DNA from 4 places in the Flaviflagellibacter deserti genome. Region 4 is predicted to be linked to each of the others. Evidence: predicted binding sites of a transcription regulator. Region 4 holds the regulator's gene; each other region holds the start of a gene.

Region 1 (5,217 bases), on a different contig from region 4:
ACGCAGGAACGACCGAGTTCGAGGAAGCGCAGCCCCGGATGGCGGGCGATCAGCTTCTCGATCTCGTATTCGCCGGCGGTGTAGAAGCCGCCGTCGGCACGGCCCGCGGTCTGCCCGAGCAGGCGGTAGGTGCCGACGACCTTCGGACCCTTCCACGGCTTCTTGCGCGGGGCATCATGGTCGACGACGAGCAGGTGGTCGCAGACGGAGTCGAAGGCGTCGATGTCGCGCTTGGTGAAGTAGGTGCGGGCGTCGGCGATCGCCGCCATTTCCTTGTAGAACACCTTGTAGCGGAGCTTTTGCGCGCGCTTCACGTCGGCGGCGCTGCGGCAGAGGCGGACTTCGAGCGAACCGATCTGGCCGAGGCTCTCGCCGTGGACCTCGTTGCGGTCCTTGAGCCAGATGATCGGGGCGCGTCCGGCGCTGGTAGCGACGGTCGCGGCATTGCGCGGCGTGAACTTGCTCAGAAAGGCGAACGGTTCGGTGTTGAGCCGGGGCATCGGCTTGCGTCCTGGAGTGTTGATCGTCCGTCACCGCGCGGCGCGATGGGATCGTGACGACCAAAACAACATCTCGCGACGGGCCGGAGACAGTTCGATGAAGGATTTGCGAACACCGCCGCCCAAGCGGGCGTGAGCGGCGTTCAGCCGAGCTTGCGGAAGCGCACGAGGCTGTAGAGTGGGCCGAGATCGCGGCGTTCCGCGAGTTCGATGTCGGAACGGGTCTCGGCCCAGCGGACGAGGCGCGAGAACGGAAATTCGGGCCGCAGGCCGATGGCGCGAGTGCGTTGGGCCACCCAGCGCTCGATCGCAGCTCCGATGCCCTGCTCCGAATAGAGATGGCTCATCAGCACGATCTCGCCGCCGGGTCTCAACACGCGCGCGGCCTCGTCCAGCACGCGTTCCGGGTCCGCCACGAGCGTGATCACGAACTGCGCGACGACGACGTTGAAGCTCGCGTCTTCGAATTCGAGATTGTGCGCATCCATGATGCGGATGTCGCGGATATGGGGATAGCGGCCGGTTTCGAGTTTGCGGCGCGCCCTTGCGAGCATCGGCTCGGTGATGTCGATGCCGGTGACCTCGGTCGTCTCGTCATAATCCGGAAAGGAGAGGCCGGTGCCGACGCCGATCTCGAGCACCTTGCCGCCGACCTGGCGCGCCGCCTTCACCGCGGCCTTGCGGCCGATGAGGAAGACCGGCCCGCACAGCGCGTCATAAATTGGCGCCCACCCGCCGTAGGCTTTCTGGACCGTCGCGCGGTCTAGATCGTGAGAAGGTGCGTCGAGCATTGGCGCTTGAATTTAGCCTTCCATCCTGCGGCCGGATGATGACGCCGGGATGTCATTCTCTTCCACAGGGAGAGCGCGCCGGAAGCTCGCGTCATCCGAGCGTCATGCAGGGCTTCTAAGGACTCCGAAAACCGGGGCCAGCAACGCTATGACGGAAGCACTCGCCATTCGTGGTCTGTCCAAGACCTATGGAACTGTCCGCGCGGTAAGCGGCATTTCGCTCTCCATCAAGGCCGGCGAGCGCGTCGCGCTGATCGGTGCCTCGGGCTCCGGCAAGTCGACCATGATGCGTCTCGCATCCGGACTGCTCGTCGGCGATGCCGATGGCGGCGAGGTCCGTGTGTTCGGCGAGGCGATCCAGTCGAACGGCAAGCTTTCCGGCGACGCACGCCGCATCCGCCGCCGCATCGGCCTGATCTTCCAGAAGTTCAATCTCGTGAATCGGATGTCGGTGCTGTCGAACGTGCTGGTCGGCTCGCTCGGCCGCATCTCAGCTTTGCGCGGCACGCTCGGAATGTTCGAGCACGCCGACCGCGAGGCGGCCTGGCTGGCGATGACTCAGGTCGGCATCGAGCAGCACATCTACAAGCGCGCGGAGGCCCTTTCGGGCGGCCAGCAGCAGCGCGCGGCGATCGCCCGTGCCCTCGTCCAGCGCGCCGAGATCATCGTCGCCGACGAGCCGATCGCCTCGCTCGACCCGAAGTCGGCGAAGCGGGTGATGGAAATCCTGTCCAAGCTGAACCGGACGCAAGGCATCACGCTCCTCGTTTCGCTGCATCAGGTCGATTACGCCCGCGCCTATTTCGACCGCGTGATCGCGATGCGCGCGGGCGAAGTGGTCTTCGACGGCCCCGCCGCGAAGCTTACGCCGGCGTTCCTGACGGAACTCTACGGCGCCTCGGCCGAGGAACTGATCCTGCCCGGCCAGACCGAAGCGACGCCGGTAATGGACCCGGCGATCATTGATGTCACGCGTAACCATGCGGCCGAACTCGCCCGCGTGAACTGACAGATTTTTACACGGAGAGCACTATGAAGAAGTTCGTCATTGGCGCGCTCGCCGCGCTGGCTTTCGCCGGTGCGGCGAACGCTGAGGAGATCAAGCAGCTCAACTTCGGCATCATCTCGACGGAGAGCTCGTCGGCTCTCTCGAAGAGCTTCGAGCCGATGCTGAAGGACCTGGAAAAGGCCGTCGGCATCCCGGTGAAGGCGTTCTTCGCGCAGGATTATGCCGGCGTTATCGAAGGCATGCGCTTCAAGAAGGTCGACGTGGCCTGGTACGGCAACAAGGCCGCCATGGAAGCCGTCGACCGCGCCGGTGGCGAAGTGTTCGCCCAGACGACCAAGCCGGACGGCACCAAGGGCTATTACTCGCTCCTCCTCGCCAACAAGTCGAACACCGCGCTCAACGAGCTGAAGGACGTTCTCGACTGCTCGAAAGGCCTGAACTTCGGCAACGGCGACGCGAATTCGACCTCGGGCAACCTCGTCCCGAGCTACTACGTGTTCGCCCTCAACAAGACCGATCCGAACACCTGCTTCAAGCGCGTCGTGGTTTCGAACCATGAGGGCAACGCCCTCGCCGTCGCCAACGGCCAGGTCGACGTCGCGACCAACAACACTGAGAGCATGGACCGTCTGAAGCTGAACCGCACGGCGGACTTCGAGAAGCTGAAGGAAATCTGGCGCTCACCGCTCATCCCGTCCGACCCGATCGTCTGGCGCTCGGACCTCCCGGCCGACGTCAAGGCGAAGGTCTACGCCTTCTTCCTCGGCTATGGCCGTCTCGGCTCGGCTGAAGAAGTCACCCGCGCCCGCGATATCCTGAAGACCACGTCCGATGGCTGGGGTCCGTTCGTCGCGTCGTCGAACGCGCAGCTCTATCCGATCCGTCAGCTCGAGCTCTTCAAGAACAAGCTGAAGGCGCAGAACGACGACAAGCTCGCCGCCGACGAAAAGGCCAAGAAGGTCGCCGAGATCGACGCGCAGCTCGCCGCGCTCGACAAGCTGATGGCCAGCGTCCCGAACATGTAATCCGGACTGTCCCCGGAGGCTTGGAGGGACCCACGGGTCCCTCCTTTTTTGATACGGAGATCGCGACGATGAGCTCGACCTTGATGACGCCCGCGCCGACCATGCCGGTGCCGCCGCGCTCCGTCCTTTCGATCCTCACACAAACCGTCGGCGCGGGAATCGGGGTCGCGGTCCTGGTCTGGGCCTGGCATTCGGCGGAGATGAACCCGGCGCAGCTCATCAAGGACAGCGGCAACATGGCGGAACTGGGCAAGGACTTTTTCCGGCCCGACTTCCATGAGTGGGAATTCTATATGAAGGGCATGCTCGAAACGTTGGCGATCGCCATCTGGGGCACGCTCCTTGCCGTCATCCTCGGCATTCCGTGCGCGCTGCTCTGCTCGTCGAACATCGCGCCGGTCTGGATCACCTTTCCGATGCGCCGCCTGATGGACGCGCTTCGAGCCATCAACGAACTTGTCTTCGCGCTGATCTTCATCGCCGCCGTCGGCCTCGGCCCGTTTGCCGGCGTGCTCGCGCTGTTCCTGCACACGACCGGCATCATCGCCAAACTGTTCTCGGAAGCGGTCGAGGCCATCGATCACGGCCCGGTCGAGGGTATTCGCGGCACCGGCGCGACCAAGCTGCAGGAGATCGTCTTCGGCGTCATCCCGCAGGTCCTGCCGCTCTGGATCTCATTCACGCTCTACCGCTTCGAATCGAACGTCCGTTCGGCCACCGTACTCGGCATCGTCGGCGGCGGCGGCATCGGCATGACCTTCAACGAGGTCATGCGCTCGTTCGAATATCAGCAGGCCGGCGCGGTGCTGCTCATCGTCATTGTGACGGTGTCGCTGCTGGACGTGCTCAGCCAGAGAATCAGGGCGAAGTTTATCTAGGCGTCTCCCGGTCCGCGTGGACGAAGCCCATCGCGTGATCCGGGACCCAGCGCATACTCGCGAAGCTCTTCAGCTATAGAGCGCCTGCGGCGTACATAGGCGCTGGATCCCGGATCACGTGACACGGCTTTGCCGTGCACGGTCCGGGATACGCTGTCACCACAAGCTCGCCTGAGCCCGCGCGTTCCACGCGGCGTCGTATTCCTCGCCGCCGACACGTCCTTCGCTCATTACCAGCAGCATTTCGCCGGGCGTCGGCAAGCTCTTCGGGTCGATATGGCGGGCCGGGTTCCAGAGTTCCGAGCGGACGATCGCGCGGGCGCACTGAAAGTAGACCTCGTCGACATGCATCACGATCACCGAGCGCGGCGCCTTGCCGTCGACGGAGAAGGAGGCGAGCAAGTCCGGGTCGACGCTGATCTCGGCGCGGCCGTTGACGCGGATCGCGTTGCCGTGGCCGGGGATCATGAACATGAAGGCGGTGCGCGGGTCGCGGACGATGTTCCTGAGCGAGTCGATGCGGTTATTGCCGCGCCGGTCTGGCATCATCAACGTCTTCTCGTCGTGGATGCGGACGAAGCCGCCGAGATCGCCGCGTGGCGAGCAGTCGAGGCCTTCCGGTCCGCAGGTCGCGAGCGCCGCGAACGGCGAGACCTCGATATAGGCGCGGTAGTGCGGCGTGATGCGGTCCGTGACCTTGGCCGTCGACGTCTCTCCGGTCGTGCCGTAGATGGCTTCGAGCTCCTCGACGGAGCGGACAATCGACATCGGTCATGATCTCCTAGCTGAAACGCGGGACAAACCTCTTCTCGACCGGGATATCGGTCCGGCAGGCGGAGGAATGGCTGGTGATGAGCGCGACAAGTTCGCGGCCAGCCTCTTCGATCGTGCGGTCGTTGACGATGGTCGCGTCGACCGGCGTCCAGACCTCCAGCGAGCGGCCGAGGCGAGCGTTGAGGTCGCCGTCCTCGATCCGGGCACGGCCGGCGAGGCGTTCGCGCAGGAGTTCGATCG
Region 2 (5,217 bases), on a different contig from region 4:
GTAGCCCTCGTCTTCGCGTGCGCGACAATGTCTTCGGTGGCATCTGCCGGGCCTCTGGTCGTGCCGGAAGGAAATCGGAACAAGGAGCAGCCCAAGGTGCCGGGCGGTTCCGTCGCGCGGACGAAGGCCGGCAAGACCACGTTCGACGAGAAGTACGACAAGGTCATCGACCTTCTGGCGCACGACAAGACGCTGATCTCGAAGATCAAGTCGACGGCCGCCACTTATGGGATCGATCCGATCCACATGATCGGCGCCATCGTCGGCGAACATACATACAATGTCGACGCTTACGACCGGCTGCAGACCTATTACATCAAGGCCGTCTCTTACGCCGGCGACAGCTTCCGCTTCGGCTACGGCAGCGAATCCGTCCTGGACTTCGCGACGCGACCCGAATTCAAGAAGTGCGCCGACCTTACGGATTCCTACAAGCTTTGGTCCTGCCGCGAAGATGTCTGGGACAAGACGTTCCGAGGCCGCACCGTCGGTGGAACCGCTTTCCCGAACAATCGCTTCAGCGCGGTATTCTTCCAGCCCTTCTTCGCTGGCCAGACTTTCGGGCTCGGGCAGGAGAACCCGCTGACGGCCCTGATGCTGTCGGACATGGTGGCGAAGACGTCAGGCTATCCCAAGCTCGATGCGGGCAAGGCGGCGGACGTCTATTCGGCGATCATGGACCCCGACAAGTCGCTCGCCTACATGGCGGCGATCATCCGTCGCGCGATCGACGACTACAAGACGATCGCCAATGTCGACATCTCCAAGAACCCGGGCATCACCGCGACGCTCTACAATACCGGCGGGTCGGAGGAACGCGCGGCCGCTCTTGCGGCGAAGGCCGGGCGCGCCTTGCCGGAGGAGAATTATTACGGCTGGCTCGTCAACGACAAGCTCGCCGAACTGAAGGCGCTCCTCGAGGAGCCGCGGCCCACGGCGTCCAACCGGCCGGTTGACCCGCGCAAGGAATAGGCCGCGCTCAACCATCCGGGGTGCAGGCAAAGCGTCCCACAATCCCGATACTGCAATCAGACGAGACGGGGCTGTACCGCCGGGAAGCGGTACGGCCGTTTGCTCAGTTCGTCGCGTTGTTGCGCGCGGCGACGGCCTGGTCGGCGAAATCACTGAAGATGCCGTCCACGCCGATGTCGAGGAAGGCGCGGTATTCGGCGGCCGGATCGCCGTTATAGGTCGAGGCCAGCCGGCGCGGTTCGCTGCGGAACGTCCAGGTCTGGACGAAAAGGCCCGTCGCGTGCGCGTTCTTCACGACGTCGGTCGGCTTCGCCGCCACCTTGTCGCGCTCGTCCATCTTGCCGTCGGCGTTGAGATCGTCCGGCTTGCCGTCGCCGTTCGCATCGACCGGGACGTTCGGGATCAGATAGGCCTTCCACGGCGAGATGCCGTCGGCATAGGTCGCGACTTCCTTGAGGCCGTCGGCGGTCAGGATGTCGTTGTTGGTCCGCTTGTCGCCGGTGACGACGAAATCGTACGGCTTCACATAGGGCGGTTCGGCGGTGTTCTTGCCTGCGCGTCGGTCGAGCTGCCGTCGACGAGCTGGACCAGGCGGACGTTCGTCTTGCCGCGCAGATATTTGAGATTCGCCGTCTCGAAGCTCTGGATGATCACCGGCGAGCTCTTCTCGGTCCAGCCGGCCTTCTGCAGCGTCTCGACGAGGCGGTCCTCGATCGGCAGGCCCATCGCGGTGTGGAAGGTCGGGTGCTTGGTCTCGGGCGCGATGCCGATCGTGCGGCCGGTGCGTTGGCTCTGCTCCTTGGCGAGGTCGATCACCTCCTGGAAGGTCGGCACCAGGAACTTGCCGTTGAAGCTCTGGTCGCGCTCGGCCAACGGCTGCTTGGCGCGCAGCGTCTTGATCTCGGCAAGGGTGAAGTCGCTGGCGAACCAGTCCTCGGTCGGGATGCCATCGATGTTGAGCGTGCGCTTGCGGGCGGCGAATTCCGGACGGTCGGCAACGTCCGTCGTGCCACCGAGCATCGGTTCGTGGCGGGCGACCAGTACGCCATCCTTGGTCACGACGAGGTCGGGCTCGATGAAGTCGGCGCCCATCTCGATGGCCTTGGTATAACCCTCGAGGGTGTGGTCGGGGAGATAGCCCGGAGTGCCGCGATGGGCGATGACGAGCGCGCGCTGGCCGTTGAGCGTCTTCCCCTGGGCGAGGGCAGGGGCCGTGAAGGCTGCCACGGCGACCGAGGCGGCGAGAATCGTGCGAAGGATCATGGTCCGACCTCCAAATCGGGTTTTCAGTAGCGCGAACCTCTCCCGATTTGATGACGAGCGGACGACCCGCGTAGGACTTTCGGACGGTGGCGGAGATGCCGGATCTCGGGCCCGCAAGGGAGCGGTCCGGAAGGGTCGAAACAGTCGTGTGACACTTCCGCAACGCTGTTGCCGAATTGCTTCCAGAGGCTCCGCGTTAAGAGACATTTGCCCCAATTGCGCCATAGAGGAAGACGCATGTCGTGACCAGCTTGAGCGGGGCCAGGACGGCCGCTCCTCAGGTGAGCCGTCGAGGCATAAAACGGTCGTCCATTCAACGGGTTGCGTACGTGTGCTAAAGCAGCGCGCGAAGGACAGAGATGGACGCCAAGGTTTTTCAGAAGAACAATCTTCCCAGCCGCCATGTGACGGAGGGACCGACCCGCGCCCCCCATCGCTCATACCTCTACGCGATGGGCCTCACGAAGGAGCAGATTCACCAGCCGCTGGTCGGCGTGGCGAGCTGCTGGAACGAGGCCGCCCCCTGCAACATTTCGCTGATGCGTCAGGCGCAGGCGGTGAAGAAGGGCGTCGCGGCTGCCAACGGCACCCCGCGCGAATTCTGCACCATCACCGTCACCGACGGCATCGCGATGGGCCATGAGGGCATGAAGTCCTCGCTGGCGTCCCGCGAGGTCATCGCTGACTCGGTCGAGCTCACCATGCGCGGCCATTCCTACGACGCGCTCGTCGGCCTCGCCGGCTGCGACAAGTCCCTGCCGGGCATGATGATGGCGATGCTCCGCCTCAACGTGCCGTCGATCTTTATCTATGGCGGCTCGATCCTGCCGGGTTCGTTCCGCGGCCAGCCGGTCACGGTGCAGGATTTGTTCGAGGCGGTCGGCAAGCATTCGGTCGGCGCGATGTCGGACGAGGATCTCGATGAGCTCGAATCCGTCGCCTGTCCCTCGGCCGGCGCCTGCGGCGCGCAGTTCACCGCCAATACGATGGCGACCGTCTCCGAGGCGATCGGCCTGGCGCTGCCTTATTCGGCCGGTGCGCCTGCTCCTTACGAAATCCGCGACCGGTTCTGCATGACCGCCGGCGAACAGATCATGGAGCTCATCGCCCGCAACATCCGTCCGCGCGACATCGTCACCAAGAAGGCGCTGGAGAACGCCGCGACCGTGGTCGCCGCGACCGGCGGCTCGACCAATGCGGCGCTGCATCTCCCGGCCATGGCGAACGAGATCGGCATCGACTTCGATCTGTTCGACGTCGCCGAAATCTTCAAGAAGACGCCGTACATCGCCGACCTGAAGCCGGGTGGCCGTTATGTGGCGAAGGATCTCTTCGAGGTCGGCGGCGTGCCGCTGATCATGAAGACACTCCTCGATCACGGATTCCTGCACGGCGAATGTTTGACAGTTTCCGGCCGCACTATCGCCGAGAACATGAGCAAGGTTCGCTGGAACGATCAGCAGGATGTCGTCATGCCCGCGAACAAGCCCATTACGCCCACCGGCGGCGTCGTCGGCCTGTCCGGCAACTTGGCGCCGGACGGCGCGATCGTGAAGGTTGCGGGCCTGAAAAATCAGAAGTTCTCGGGTCCGGCCCGGTGCTTCGACAATGAGGAAGCCTGCTTCGAGGCTGTCAATAATCGCTCCTACAAAGAGGGCGAAGTCCTGGTGATCCGATACGAGGGTCCGAAGGGCGGTCCGGGCATGCGCGAGATGCTGCAGACGACTGCGGCGCTCTACGGTCAGGGAATGGGCGACAAGGTGGCTTTGATTACCGACGGTCGCTTCTCGGGGGCAACCCGCGGCTTCTGCATCGGCCATGTTGGGCCGGAGGCAGCGGTCGGCGGCCCGATCGCTCTGATCCGTGACGGCGACATCATCGACATCGACGCGGTCGAAGGCCGCCTCGAAGTCCGGTTGTCGGCGGAAGAATTGGAGGCTCGCAAGGCGCAGTGGACGCCGCGTGAGACAGGGTTTGGGTCTGGGGCTTTGTGGAAGTTCGCCCAGGGCGTAGGGCCGGCGCGTAACGGCGCCGTCACCCATCCAGGCGCAAAGCATGAGACACGCTGTTATGCGGATATTTAGCGCCAGCGCTAAAGCCTCTTTGTTTGTGGCCGTCTTCGCGGCCGGTCCGGCGTTGGCTTTCGACGTCGGCCGGTCGAGCGACGGAACCCCGCTGCCGTTCGAGAGTGGCTCGAACGACATGGCCCTTGCCTTCGACGGCACGGCTTCGACCCCTGACGCGCCGCCGGCGACTTCCGCTCCAGCGGGGTCGGCGGCCATTACCGGCGCCGATCCGGCGGGTGGGCTGTTCGATGCGACGGCGCTCGGAACCGCCGCGTCGTCCGCTCCCGTTTCGGACAGCTCGCCGCTCGATGCCTTTAACCGGGCCCGCAATGCCTATCGTGCGGGTGACAAGGCCTCGGCTCTATCGGCTCTGCAGTTCGCGGCTGGGCAGGGGCATGCCGGCGCTCAGTGGATGCTCGGCCGGATGTATGCCGAGGGCGACGGTGTCAGCCATGACGACCTCAAGGCGTTCGAATATTTCCGCGAGCTGGTGAACAAGGCCGGCGACGATGCCTCCGACAGCCCCGAAGGCCGCAGCAATGCGCCCTACGTCTCCAATGCGCTGGTCTGGCTCGGCTCGTATTATCTCGAAGGCATTCCCGGCACGGCCGTGAAGCCGAACCCGCAGGCGGCCGTTCGCCTGTTCACGGACGCGGCGTCGAACTACGGCGATCCGAACGCCCAGTATAATCTCGCCCGCATGTATCTCGACGGGAACGGCGTGAAGCGCGACCCGGCCCAGGCGGTGCGCTGGCTGAACCTCGCCGCGCAGAAAAGCCACGGTCCGTCGCGCGCGCTGCTCGGCCACATGATGTTCAAGGGCGAGATCGTGAAGAAGCAGCCGGCCCGCGGCCTGATGCTGATGATGCTGGCCCGCCAGGCGGCGGAGCAGTCCGGTGCCCCGGACGCGCAGTGG
Region 3 (5,217 bases), on a different contig from region 4:
GTCCCTGCCGTGAATGGTGCGAGACGCAGGTAGATGCGGGCGACGAGCACGCCGAAGATGACGCCGCCGGGCACCGAGATCAGCAGCGTCGGAACCAGGCTGACCGGGCTTTCCGGCGTCGCGGCGGCAAAGGCGAGGGCGGCATTGAAGATCAGCAGCGCCGAGGCGTCGTTCAGCAGGCTCTCGCCGCGCAGGATCGTGAGGACGCGGTGCGGCAGATCTAGCTTGCCGAAGATCGCGGCGGCCGCTGCCGCATCGGGCGGCGAGACGATGGCGCCGAGCGCGATGGCCGCGGCGATTGGCAGGCCGGCAAGGCTCCAGCCGATGACCGCAACGACGGCCGTGGTCAGCAGCACGGCGATGAAGGCCAGCGAGAACAAGGGACGCCAGTTGCGGACGAGATCGCGCGGCGACTGATCGAAGGCAGCACTGAGGAGTGCGGGCGCGATGAAGAGGGCGAGCGCGAGATGCGGCTCGATCGTGACCTGCGGCGTGCCGGGAACGGCCGCGACCGCCGCGCCCGTGACCGCGAGCATGGTCGCGTAGGGAACGTTCATCCAGCGCGCGACCTGGAGCAGCGCGACGGCGATCAGAAGAAGGATGATGGTGCTCTCGAAGAGAGCCATGCGGCGGGGGTCCAGCGGTCGTTAGAGACGTATAAAGTGGTCCTCACCCGAATTGCGAGCCTCTTCCTATGTTGACTCCGGCAACATAGACCATATCCTCCGCCCGCTTTTCGGAGTGGAATGATGGAAGCGGTCGAGGAAGTCCGGCAATTCAACCGATTCTATACCAAGCTGGTCGGTTTGCTCGACGAGCATCTCGTGGAGAGCGAATACACCCTGGCCGAGGCGCGCGTTCTCTATGAGCTTGCCCGGCAGGATGCTCGGACGGCGGCCGATCTTTCGCGCGAGCTCGGCGTGGACAAGGCGCACCTCAGCCGGCTGCTTGGCCGTTTGCGCGCGGCGGGGTTGGTCGAGACCGAGACGAGCCCGCGGCATGCCAAGCACCAGCTGCTTTCGCTGACCCGTGCCGGAAGGAGCGCATTCGCATCGCTCGAACGGAGAACGGTGTCGCAGATCGAGGCATTGCTCGCGCCGCTCGACGATGCGGGACGCGAGCGGCTGACGGCTTCGATGAGGACAGTGCGCGGTCTGCTCGGCGCGGAGCCGCCGACGAAAGGCGAGGTCGCGCTGCACCCTCCGGAGCCGGGCGATTTCGGCTGGATCATCCATCGCCAGACCCTTCTTTACGCTGGAGAGCAGGGATGGGACGGAAGTTACGAGACGCTGGTCGCCGGGATCATCGGCGGGTTCGACCCTTCGGCGGATCGTGCCTGGATCGCCGAATGCCGAGGCGAGATCGTCGGTTCCATCTTCCTAATGCGCGGCGACGAACCGGGGGTGGCGAAGCTTCGTCTTCTATATGTCGAGCCGTGGGCGCGCGGGCTCGGCGTCGGTTCGCGACTGGTCGCGACCTGCATGGAGGAGGCACGGCAGCTTGGATACCGGACGTTGACGCTCTGGACGGTAAGCCTCTTGACCTCGGCCCGACGGATCTATGAGGCAAAGGGCTTCCGCCTGGTGGCGGAGGAGACACGGTCGCGTTTCGGCACGCTCCTGACCGAGCAGACCTGGACGCTCGATCTATGATGCCTATTTGTCCGGCCCCCTGAAGAAGCCCAGCATGCGAAGGAACATATAGGTCAGCGCCGAGGCCCCGATCGCGACAAAGCACGCGGCCATCGTGCCTTCGATGGAATTCGCGAACGGCAGGCCGCCGGTGTTCATGCCGAAAATGCCGGTGACGAGCGTCGCCGGCAGCAGCAAGGTCGTCATGATCGACAGGACGTAGAGGTTCTGATTGGTGCGCTGGTTGGCGCGGAGATCCAGTTCGTCGCGCAATAGCTGTGTCTGACCCTTCACCTGCATCACGTCGGCTTCGAGCGAGGCGGCGCGCTGGACGAGACGGCCGATGATCGGCTGCAACGGTTCGGGCAGGTCCTCGTCCTCGTCCAGACGGGTGAAGACGCTGTGCAGGCCATGCAGGTGGCGGCCGGCCTGGACGGCGCGGCGGCGCATCAGCGGCAGCGTGCGCGCGGCGGGCTCGCGGTCCTCCTCAAGCAGCGCGTCCTCGATCGCCTGATGCTGCCGGACGAGGTCTCGGATGACGCCGGAGACGATCTCGAATACCGCCGATGCCATGAGATTGAGGGCGGAAGAGGCAGATTTCGGCGCGTCGCCGGCATCGATGCGGGCCTTGATGACGTCGGCGCAGCGGACCGGGTGGGTGCGCGCGGTGATCATCAGGGACGGGGTCAGCGCGAAATGGATCGCGCCGGTGTGGGCGGTCTCGGGATCTTCGAACTCGCGGGTGAAATCGTGGATGACGCAGGCGATGGCACCCTGGTCGGCCCATGCGCGCTGGTCGTCGTCGCGGGAGAGCAGGATGTCGCGAGCGGTGTCAGGCAGCGGCATCGCGGCGATCAGGCGGCGGGCGCGCTCGTCGGCGAGCGAGACATGGAGCCAGCGGAAGCCGCCCGGCGGAATTTCAATCGAGGCGACGCCGCTGATGTGCGAGACCCGCCCATCGACGACGTCGATACCCCAGATCAGGCCAGACCAGATGTCGGTCGTGACTTGGTCCACTTGTGCCCACCCGCACTCCGAAAGATCGAGAACACATAATGGAGAACTGCCGCGCGCGCCATGGACGCCGGCAGGAGGAGAGCGGAAGCGATTCCGCATTCGTGCAGGGTGCCCAAAACGTAAGTACAAAAATCGTTGGAAAATCAACGTCTAGAAACATGTTTATTGCAGTTTTATGACAGCCAACTTATAGCCAGCGCCTCCCTGTTGGCCGATCTGGATTTCCGTACATGCTGGGCTGGTTCCGAAAGCTGATGCCGAAGGAGGATCGCTTCTTCGAGCTGTTCACACAGCATTCGCTGATCCTTGTTTCGGGCGCCGAGGCCCTGCAGGGCATGCTGCTCGGCGGCGAAAAGGTGCCGCACTATTCGCGGATCATCATCGAGCGCGAGGACGAGGCCGACGAGATCACCCGGGAGGTGATGATTGCCGTTCGCCGGAGCTTCATCACTCCATTCGACCGCAGCGATATCCAGAGTCTGATCCAGTCGATGGATGACGCGATCGACCAGATGAAGAAGACCGTGAAGGCGACGCAGCTCTTCGAGGTCACCGAGTTCGACCCGATGATGGCAGCGATGGGCGATACGATCGCCGAAGCAGCCCGGTTGACGGCCAAGGCCGTTCCGTTGCTGAACCATGTCGGCGCCAATGCCGCCCAATTGAACCACCTCGCTGAGCAGGTGACGATCATCGAGGGCCGCGCCGACGATCTGCATGAGGAGGGGCTGAAGGCGCTCTTCCTCGCCCATCGCGACGGCAATGCGATGCCCTACGTCATAGGTTCCGAGATCTACGGCAATCTCGAACGGGTAATGGACCGGTTCGAGGACGTGGCCAACGAGATCAGCGCCATCGTCATCGAGAACGTCTAGCGGATGGGCGATATCATTCTCGCCACGCCGGTGCTTTTCGCGCTGATCGGCGTCGCGCTTCTCTTCGACTTCCTGAACGGCCTGCACGACGCCGCGAACTCGATCGCGACGATCGTCTCCACCCGGGTGCTGCGGCCCCGATACGCGGTGTTCTGGGCGGCGTTCTTCAACTTCATTGCCTTCCTGTTCTTCGGCCTGCATGTCGCGCAGACGCTCGGCACCGGCATCATCGATCCCGGCATCGTCGATCCGGCGGTGATCTTCGCGGCGTTGGTCGGTGCGATCGTCTGGAATGTCGTGACCTGGCTGCTCGGCATTCCCTCGTCGAGCTCGCATGCGCTGATCGGAGGATTGGTCGGCGCGGGCGTGGCGAAAGCGGGTGGTGGGGCCGTCGTCGCCGCCGGGCTCCTGAAGACGAGCTTCGCCATCGTGCTGTCGCCGATGACGGGCTTCGTGCTTGCACTGGCGCTGGTCCTGATCGTTTCCTGGATATTCGTCCGGCAAACCCCATATGCGGTCGACAGTACGTTCCGCGTCCTGCAATTCGTCTCGGCCTCGCTCTATTCGCTGGGGCACGGTGGCAACGACGCCCAGAAGACGATGGGCATCATCGCCGTGCTGCTCTATTCGCAGGGGCAACTCGGCTCGGAGTTCCATGTGCCACTGTGGGTCGTCCTGACTTGCCAGGCGGCGATGGCGCTCGGCACGCTCTGCGGCGGCTGGCGCATCGTTCATACGATGGGATCGAAGATCACCCGGCTGACGCCGATGCAGGGGTTCTGCGCCGAAACCGGCGGCGCGATCACTTTGTTCATGGCTACGGGACTCGGTATTCCCGTATCGACAACCCATACGATTACCGGCGCTATCATCGGTGTGGGCGCCGCCAGGCGAATGACTGCGGTCCGCTGGGGCGTGGCGCGCCATATTGTTGTGGCTTGGGTGCTGACACTACCGGCGGCGGCTGTGATCGCTGCCGGGTCGTATATTATAGTAGACAAATTGAGTTGAACCGCTCTCGGCGATTCGTCTGCGTGCCATGTTTTTGAGGTGACCCGCCAATTGATGCCTGAGCCTACCCCCGAACCGCTGCACCAGATCGGTGCGCTGCCCATCCAGAAGGAGGGCGGGCGCATTCGCGTGCTCCTCGTCACGACGCGGACGACCCGGCGGTGGACCATCCCGAAGGGCTGGCCGATGAAGGGGCTCAAGGATCACGAGGCGGCCGCGCAGGAAGCGCTGGAAGAGGCCGGCATCGAGGGCAGGATCGAGAAGGATGCGCTCGGTACCTACCTCTACTGGAAGAGGCGCGAGACGCATTTCGATCTCTGTCAGGTCACCGTGTATCTGATGAAGGTCGAGAAGGACCTCAACAATTATCGGGAGCAGGACGAGCGGGAGAAGCGCTGGTTCGAGATCGAGGAGGCCGCGCTTCTCGTCGAGCCCGAGCTTTCGAGCCTGATCCTCGGCCTGTCGGGAAAATAGCAAGCGCGTGGCCGAAGCCGCGCGCTTGCTATTGCGAGGCTGGTTCAGCCCGCCGGGATCGCGCTCTCGTCCATGTAGAAGACCTCCCAGGAATGACCGTCGAGATCCTGGAACGAGTGCTGGTACATGAAGCCGTAATCCTTGGGCTCCGCATAAAGCGAGCCGCCGGCCGCGACGGCCTTCTTCACGATCTCGTCGACCTGCTCCCG
Region 4 (5,217 bases):
CGGGGTAGCAATGCGAAGCGTGAAATCGAGCCGAGCCGCGGCGTGTACCCAGGAGGCGAGGACATTGTTGGAGTCACCGGTCCAAGCGATCGTCCGACCCTTGATCGAGCCGAGCCGCTCCTCGAACGTCATCAGGTCAGCCATTACCTGGCAGGGATGCGACGTCTTCGTCAGGCCGTTTATCACCGGCACTGTGGCATGGCGCGCAAGTTCCTTAAGCGCATCGTGCTTCAGGATGCGGATCATGATTCCATCGACATAGCGCGACATCACCCGCGCGGTGTCCTCGATAGCCTCGCGCTCGCCGAGCTCGATTTCCTTGCCTGTCACCATCAAGGGCGAACCGCCGAGTTCGCGGACGCCGACATCGAAAGACATGCGGGTGCGAAGCGACGGCTGTTCGAAGACGAGCGCGATGACCCGGCCGTCCAGAGGACGGTCCTTCGCGGCCTCGGGCGTCCGGCGGCGGGCTTTCATCGCCTTGCCGGCGTCGAGAATGGTGCGGAGCGTCGATCCAGTGAAATCGGACAGATCGAGGAAGTGGCGGGGAGCAGTCACGGTCGGTCTTTCTATTCAGCCGCGCTGAGGCCCTGAGCGAGCCTCTTGTCGAGAGCGTCGAGGGCTTCGTCCATGCGTTCGACGGCAAGCGCCATCTCGTCGTCGCTGACGATCAAGGGCGGGAGGAGGCGCACGACATTGTCGCCGGCCGGCACCGTCAGCACATGCGCATCGACGAATGCCGAAACTACCTCGCCCGGAGGGATCAGGCATTTGAGGCCAAGCATCAGGCCCTCGCCACGCAGTTCTTCAACGATGTTCGGGTGGCGGTCGACGAGCGCACCGAGCTTCTGCTTCAGCACCAGCCCCTTGCGGCGAACCTCTTTGAGAAAAGCGGGTTCAAGCACCACGTCGAGCACGGCATTGCCGACGGCCATCGCGAGCGGATTGCCGCCGAAGGTGGTGCCGTGCGAACCGGCGGTCATGCCGGAGGCCGCTTTCGCGGTGGCCACGCAGGCGCCGACGGGAAATCCGCCGCCGAGCCCCTTCGCCAGCGCCATGATGTCCGGAGCGACACCCGACAATTCATAAGCGAAGGCATGGCCGGTGCGGCCGATGCCGGTCTGAACCTCATCATAGATCAGCAGCAGATCGCGCTCGTCGCATATCTCGCGCAAACGGCGCAGGAACGCGGCGGGCACCTCGCGAATGCCGCCCTCGCCCTGGACAGGCTCGATTATGATCGCGGCCGTCTCGGGAGTAATCGCGGCAAGCAGAGCCTGCTCGTCGCCGGGCGCGACATGATCGAAGCCCGGGACTTCCGGGCCGAAACCGTCGAGATGCTTCGGATTGCCGCCCGCGGAAATGGTCGCCAGAGTCCGGCCGTGGAAAGCGCCGTTGAAGGCGACGATCCGCCAGCGTTCGGGATGACCCGAATAGCTATGGTATTTGCGGGCCATCTTGATGGCGGCTTCGTTGGCTTCGGCACCCGAGTTCGTGAAGAACACGGTGTCGCCGAAGCTCGCCGCCACGAGCCGCGTCGCCAACCGCTCGCCGTCCGGTATCTTATAGAGATTGGACGTGTGCCAGAGCTTACCGGCCTGCTCGCGCAGCGCCTCGACGAGATGCGGATGGCAATGGCCGAGGGCATTCACCGCGATGCCGGCGCCGAAATCGAGATATCGCTCGCCTGTGACCGTGGTCAGCCACGCTCCTTCGCCATGCTCGAAAGCAAGGTCGGTACGCGCGAAGACGGGAAGCAAAGCGGAGCTCACGGGCGCCTCGGTAAAGTGTGGCCTAAAAAGCGCAGAGGCGCCGCCCAGCAGAGCGGCACCTCCGGAAAGCGCCGATTTTACGGGCCGACCGTGCAGTGTCAATGACGGCTAGAGCCCTGAGTTCTCAGGCGATGAATCGGAATGCGAGCAGAGTTTTCCCGACCTGTGGGGAAAACACCCCGTTCTCCTTTCGGACTCTTGCGGCCGAGTCAGCCGATCATGTAGTTTACCAATCGTTAAGCACGATATCTCGTGTGAGACGGAATTTCAGCTACTATGGACGGTATATCCGGTCCAGGCTTGGTGTTGAACCGGCTGGATCCACCCGTTCGGATTCCGCCTCGCCGATACAATGGAGCCGCGCTGATGAACTGGACGGATGAGCGTGTTGAGCTTCTCAAGAAGCTCTGGAGCGATGGGTTGAGCGCGAGCCAGATCGCTGCTGAACTCGGCGGTATCACGCGCAATGCTGTCATAGGCAAGGTTCACCGCCTCGGCCTTTCCGGTCGCGCCAAGGCTGTTCAAAGCACCGCTCCCCGCCCGCGCAAGCCTCGCGCGCCGTCGCATCCGTCGATGGTTTTCCGCACTGCCGGTGCGACCGCGCTGGCTCCGGTCCGCACGGTCGATCTCGACATCGAGCCGATCATCCAGCGCGCACCGCGCCCTATGCTGGAGCCGGTCTCCTGCGAGCGCGTGACCATCATGGATCTGCGCGAATGCATGTGCCGCTGGCCGATCGGCGACCCCGGCAGCGAGAGCTTCCGCTTCTGCGGAACCCGCTCCAATATGGGCTCGTCCTATTGCAGCTATCACGCGACCATCGCCTATCAGCCGGCGAGCGATCGCCGCCGCCGTGCGGTCGCCTGATCGCAGCGAGCAGAACCAAAAAATAGGCCGCGCGATGCGCGGCCTATTTAGTTCAGAAGAAGATATCAGCAGAAGGCATCAGCCCGCGCGGGCAAAGCGCTCGTCGAAGCTGTAGCCGGAGCCGCGCACTGTGCGGATCGGATCCTGGCGGCGGCCGCGATTGATCACCTTGCGCAGGCGACCGACGTGGACGTCCACCGTGCGTTCGTCGATATAGACATCGTGGCCCCAGACACCGTTGAGCAATTGCTCGCGGGAGAAGACGCGGCCGGGAGTCTGCATCAGGAATTCTAGGAGGCGGAACTCGGTCGGGCCGAGCTCCAGTTCGCGACCGCCGCGGCGGACACGGCGCGTTTCGCGATCAAGCTCGATATCGCCGGCCTTCAGTTGCGAAGCGATGTGATCCGGCTTGACGCGGCGCAGCAGGCTCCGCACGCGAGCGACCAATTCCGGCACCGAGAACGGCTTCACGACATAGTCGTCGGCGCCGGTGGCCAGACCACGCACGCGCTCGGTCTCTTCGCCGCGCGCGGTCAGCATGATGATCGGGAGACGTTCCGTCTCCGGCCGAGCGCGGAGGCGACGGCAGAGTTCAATGCCGGACAGGCCCGGCAGCATCCAGTCGAGCAGAACGAGATCCGGAACCCGTTCACGAAGCCTGGTTTCGGCCTCGTCACCGCGAGCGACGCTTTCGACGTCATAGCCTTCCGCTTCGAGATTGTACCGGAGGAGGAGCGTCAATGGCTCCTCGTCCTCCACGATCATGACCCGTGCGGACATCCTGTTCTCAATCCTCGCCGAACGAGATCGTCGTGGTGCTCGTCAGATCACCCTTCGGACGCTCGTCGATTAACGGCTCGCCGACCGCCAGATAGTGGATCGTCTCGGCGATGTTGGTGGCGTGATCGCCGATGCGCTCGATGTTCTTCGCGCAGAACAGGAGATGGGTGCAGAACCCGATATTGCGCGGGTCTTCCATCATGTAGGTCAGGAGTTCGCGGAACAGCGAGGTGTAGATCGCATCGATCTCGCCGTCGCGCTTCCAGACCTGGAGGGCGCGGGTCGCGTCACGGCGGGAATAGGCGTCCAGCACTTCCTTGAGCTGGCCGAGCACAAGTTCGCCCATGTGGTCGACGCCACCGGCAAGCTTCGGCGGCTGCAGCTGCCCCTCGAGGGCGACCACGCGCTTGGCGATGTTCTTGGCCAGATCGCCGATGCGCTCGAGATCGTTCGAGACACGAAGCGCGGCGACGACCTCGCGGAGGTCGACCGCCATCGGCTGGCGCTTGGCGATCGTGAGAACTGCCTTCTCCTCGACCGCGTGCTGCAGACTGTCGATGACGCGGTCGCGCTCGATGATCCGCTGGGCGGCGGCTAGGTCACGCGACAACAGCGCGGAAATCGATTCCCCGACCAGTTGCTCGGCGAGACCGCCCATCTCCGCGATCATCTCGCTGAGGGACTTCAGGTCCTCGTCGAACTCTTTCGAGGTGTGCTGTGTCATCATAGCGCCGGTTCCTCTAGTGCGGCCCTCTTAAGAGGGATCAATGACGCTTCGATGACATCGAGGGAAGCGCATTTCGCGCCTCCAGTCACTCATCGGCGCGGGTATTCAGAACTGCGGTAAACCGCGCCCCCCCTCCGGAAGGGCTTTCGATCAGGAGTCGACCGCGGTGGCGGGCCATGATGTGCTTGACGATGGCAAGCCCGAGACCCGTCCCTCCCTTCTCCCGACTCTCGCCGACATCGACGCGATAGAAGCGTTCGGTCAGGCGGGGCAGATGCTCCGGCGGAATGCCCGGCCCATAATCCTGCACGGAGATCCGGATCTCCGGTCCGGTTGCGGTGACCGAGACATCGACCCGCTTTCCCGACTGGCCGTATTTGATACCGTTCTCGACGAGGTTCTCGACGACGCGGATCAGTTCATCGCGGTCTCCCGGCACGGATACGGAAGTGCCCGGAAACGACGAACGGATTTCCACGCCGCGCTCGCCGGCCAGAGGCGAGAGACTGTCGACGACGCTGCGAACGATTTCGACGGGGTCGACCGGTGTCGACGGCCTCAAATGCTGCTTTTGCTCGATCCGAGACAGTGACAGCAGGTCGTCGACGAGACGCGACATGCGCGCGGCCTGGCTGCGCATGATGTCGAGGAAGCGCTCGCGCGCCGAAACGTCCGCCTTCGCAGGTCCTTGAAGAGTCTCGATGAAACCGAGCAGCGCGGCCAATGGCGTGCGCAATTCGTGACTCGCATTAGCGACGAAATCGACGCGCATGCGCTCCGCCCGGCGGAGATGCGTCAGGTCGTGCAGGACGAGGAGAACGAATTGCGGATTGCCTCGTTCGCGGTCTGCCTGATCCAGCCAGACAGGCCCGATCCGGGCTTCCAGCCAGCGGTCGACCGGCACGCGATCGGCATATTCCACCGTTCTCGCAGTACCGCCTGTGCCCACCGCACGGACTGCATCCAATATCTCCGGAACGCGCAGGGCGAAGGACACCGGATCACCGGTCCGCAGATTGCCGAAAACATCAATCGCGGGAGCGTTGAACTCATGCACGATGCCGCGAGCCG

Evidence for each region. Region 4 encodes PhoB, which activates phosphate uptake and scavenging genes when phosphate is short. Its sites were predicted from a motif close to TGTCATNNANCTGTCAT; they were not measured.
Region 1: phnC (phosphonate ABC transporter ATP-binding protein) is a predicted target of PhoB. The motif match lies at 1,381-1,397, and genes of this name have one in related genera.
Region 2: ACFPFW_RS08715 (glycerophosphodiester phosphodiesterase family protein) is a predicted target of PhoB. The motif match lies at 2,373-2,389, and genes of this name have one in related genera.
Region 3: ACFPFW_RS17060 (DUF47 domain-containing protein) is a predicted target of PhoB. The motif match lies at 2,813-2,829, and genes of this name have one in related genera.

The regions. Positions count from the first base shown of each region.
Region 1 covers NZ_JBHSJF010000003.1:50,621-55,837, forward strand. Annotated here, with positions in the region: gene olsB (l-ornithine N(alpha)-acyltransferase) at 1-500, opposite strand, end outside; gene ACFPFW_RS03365 (class I SAM-dependent methyltransferase) at 644-1,291, opposite strand; gene phnC (phosphonate ABC transporter ATP-binding protein) at 1,440-2,300, shown strand; gene phnD (phosphonate ABC transporter substrate-binding protein) at 2,324-3,325, shown strand; gene phnE (phosphonate ABC transporter, permease protein PhnE) at 3,394-4,203, shown strand; gene ACFPFW_RS03385 (pyridoxamine 5'-phosphate oxidase family protein) at 4,360-4,971, opposite strand; gene phnN (phosphonate metabolism protein/1,5-bisphosphokinase (PRPP-forming) PhnN) at 4,985-5,217, opposite strand, start outside.
Region 2 covers NZ_JBHSJF010000006.1:372,185-377,401, forward strand. Annotated here, with positions in the region: gene ACFPFW_RS08705 (DUF1402 family protein) at 28-972, shown strand; gene ACFPFW_RS08710 (glycerophosphodiester phosphodiesterase family protein) at 1,076-1,498, opposite strand; gene ACFPFW_RS08715 (glycerophosphodiester phosphodiesterase family protein) at 1,495-2,235, opposite strand; gene ilvD (dihydroxy-acid dehydratase) at 2,595-4,319, shown strand; gene ACFPFW_RS08725 (tetratricopeptide repeat protein) at 4,345-5,217, shown strand, end outside.
Region 3 covers NZ_JBHSJF010000008.1:285,506-290,722, forward strand. Annotated here, with positions in the region: gene ACFPFW_RS17045 (cation:proton antiporter) at 1-626, opposite strand, end outside; gene ACFPFW_RS17050 (bifunctional helix-turn-helix transcriptional regulator/GNAT family N-acetyltransferase) at 747-1,652, shown strand; gene ACFPFW_RS17055 (CorA family divalent cation transporter) at 1,656-2,648, opposite strand; gene ACFPFW_RS17060 (DUF47 domain-containing protein) at 2,879-3,523, shown strand; gene ACFPFW_RS17065 (inorganic phosphate transporter) at 3,527-4,534, shown strand; gene ACFPFW_RS17070 (NUDIX hydrolase) at 4,589-5,008, shown strand; gene ACFPFW_RS17075 (VOC family protein) at 5,053-5,217, opposite strand, start outside.
Region 4 covers NZ_JBHSJF010000005.1:107,908-113,124, forward strand. Annotated here, with positions in the region: gene argF (ornithine carbamoyltransferase) at 1-558, opposite strand, end outside; gene ACFPFW_RS05325 (aspartate aminotransferase family protein) at 570-1,772, opposite strand; gene ACFPFW_RS05330 (GcrA family cell cycle regulator) at 2,139-2,639, shown strand; gene phoB (phosphate regulon transcriptional regulator PhoB) at 2,718-3,419, opposite strand; gene phoU (phosphate signaling complex protein PhoU) at 3,427-4,146, opposite strand; gene ACFPFW_RS05345 (ATP-binding protein) at 4,232-5,217, opposite strand, start outside.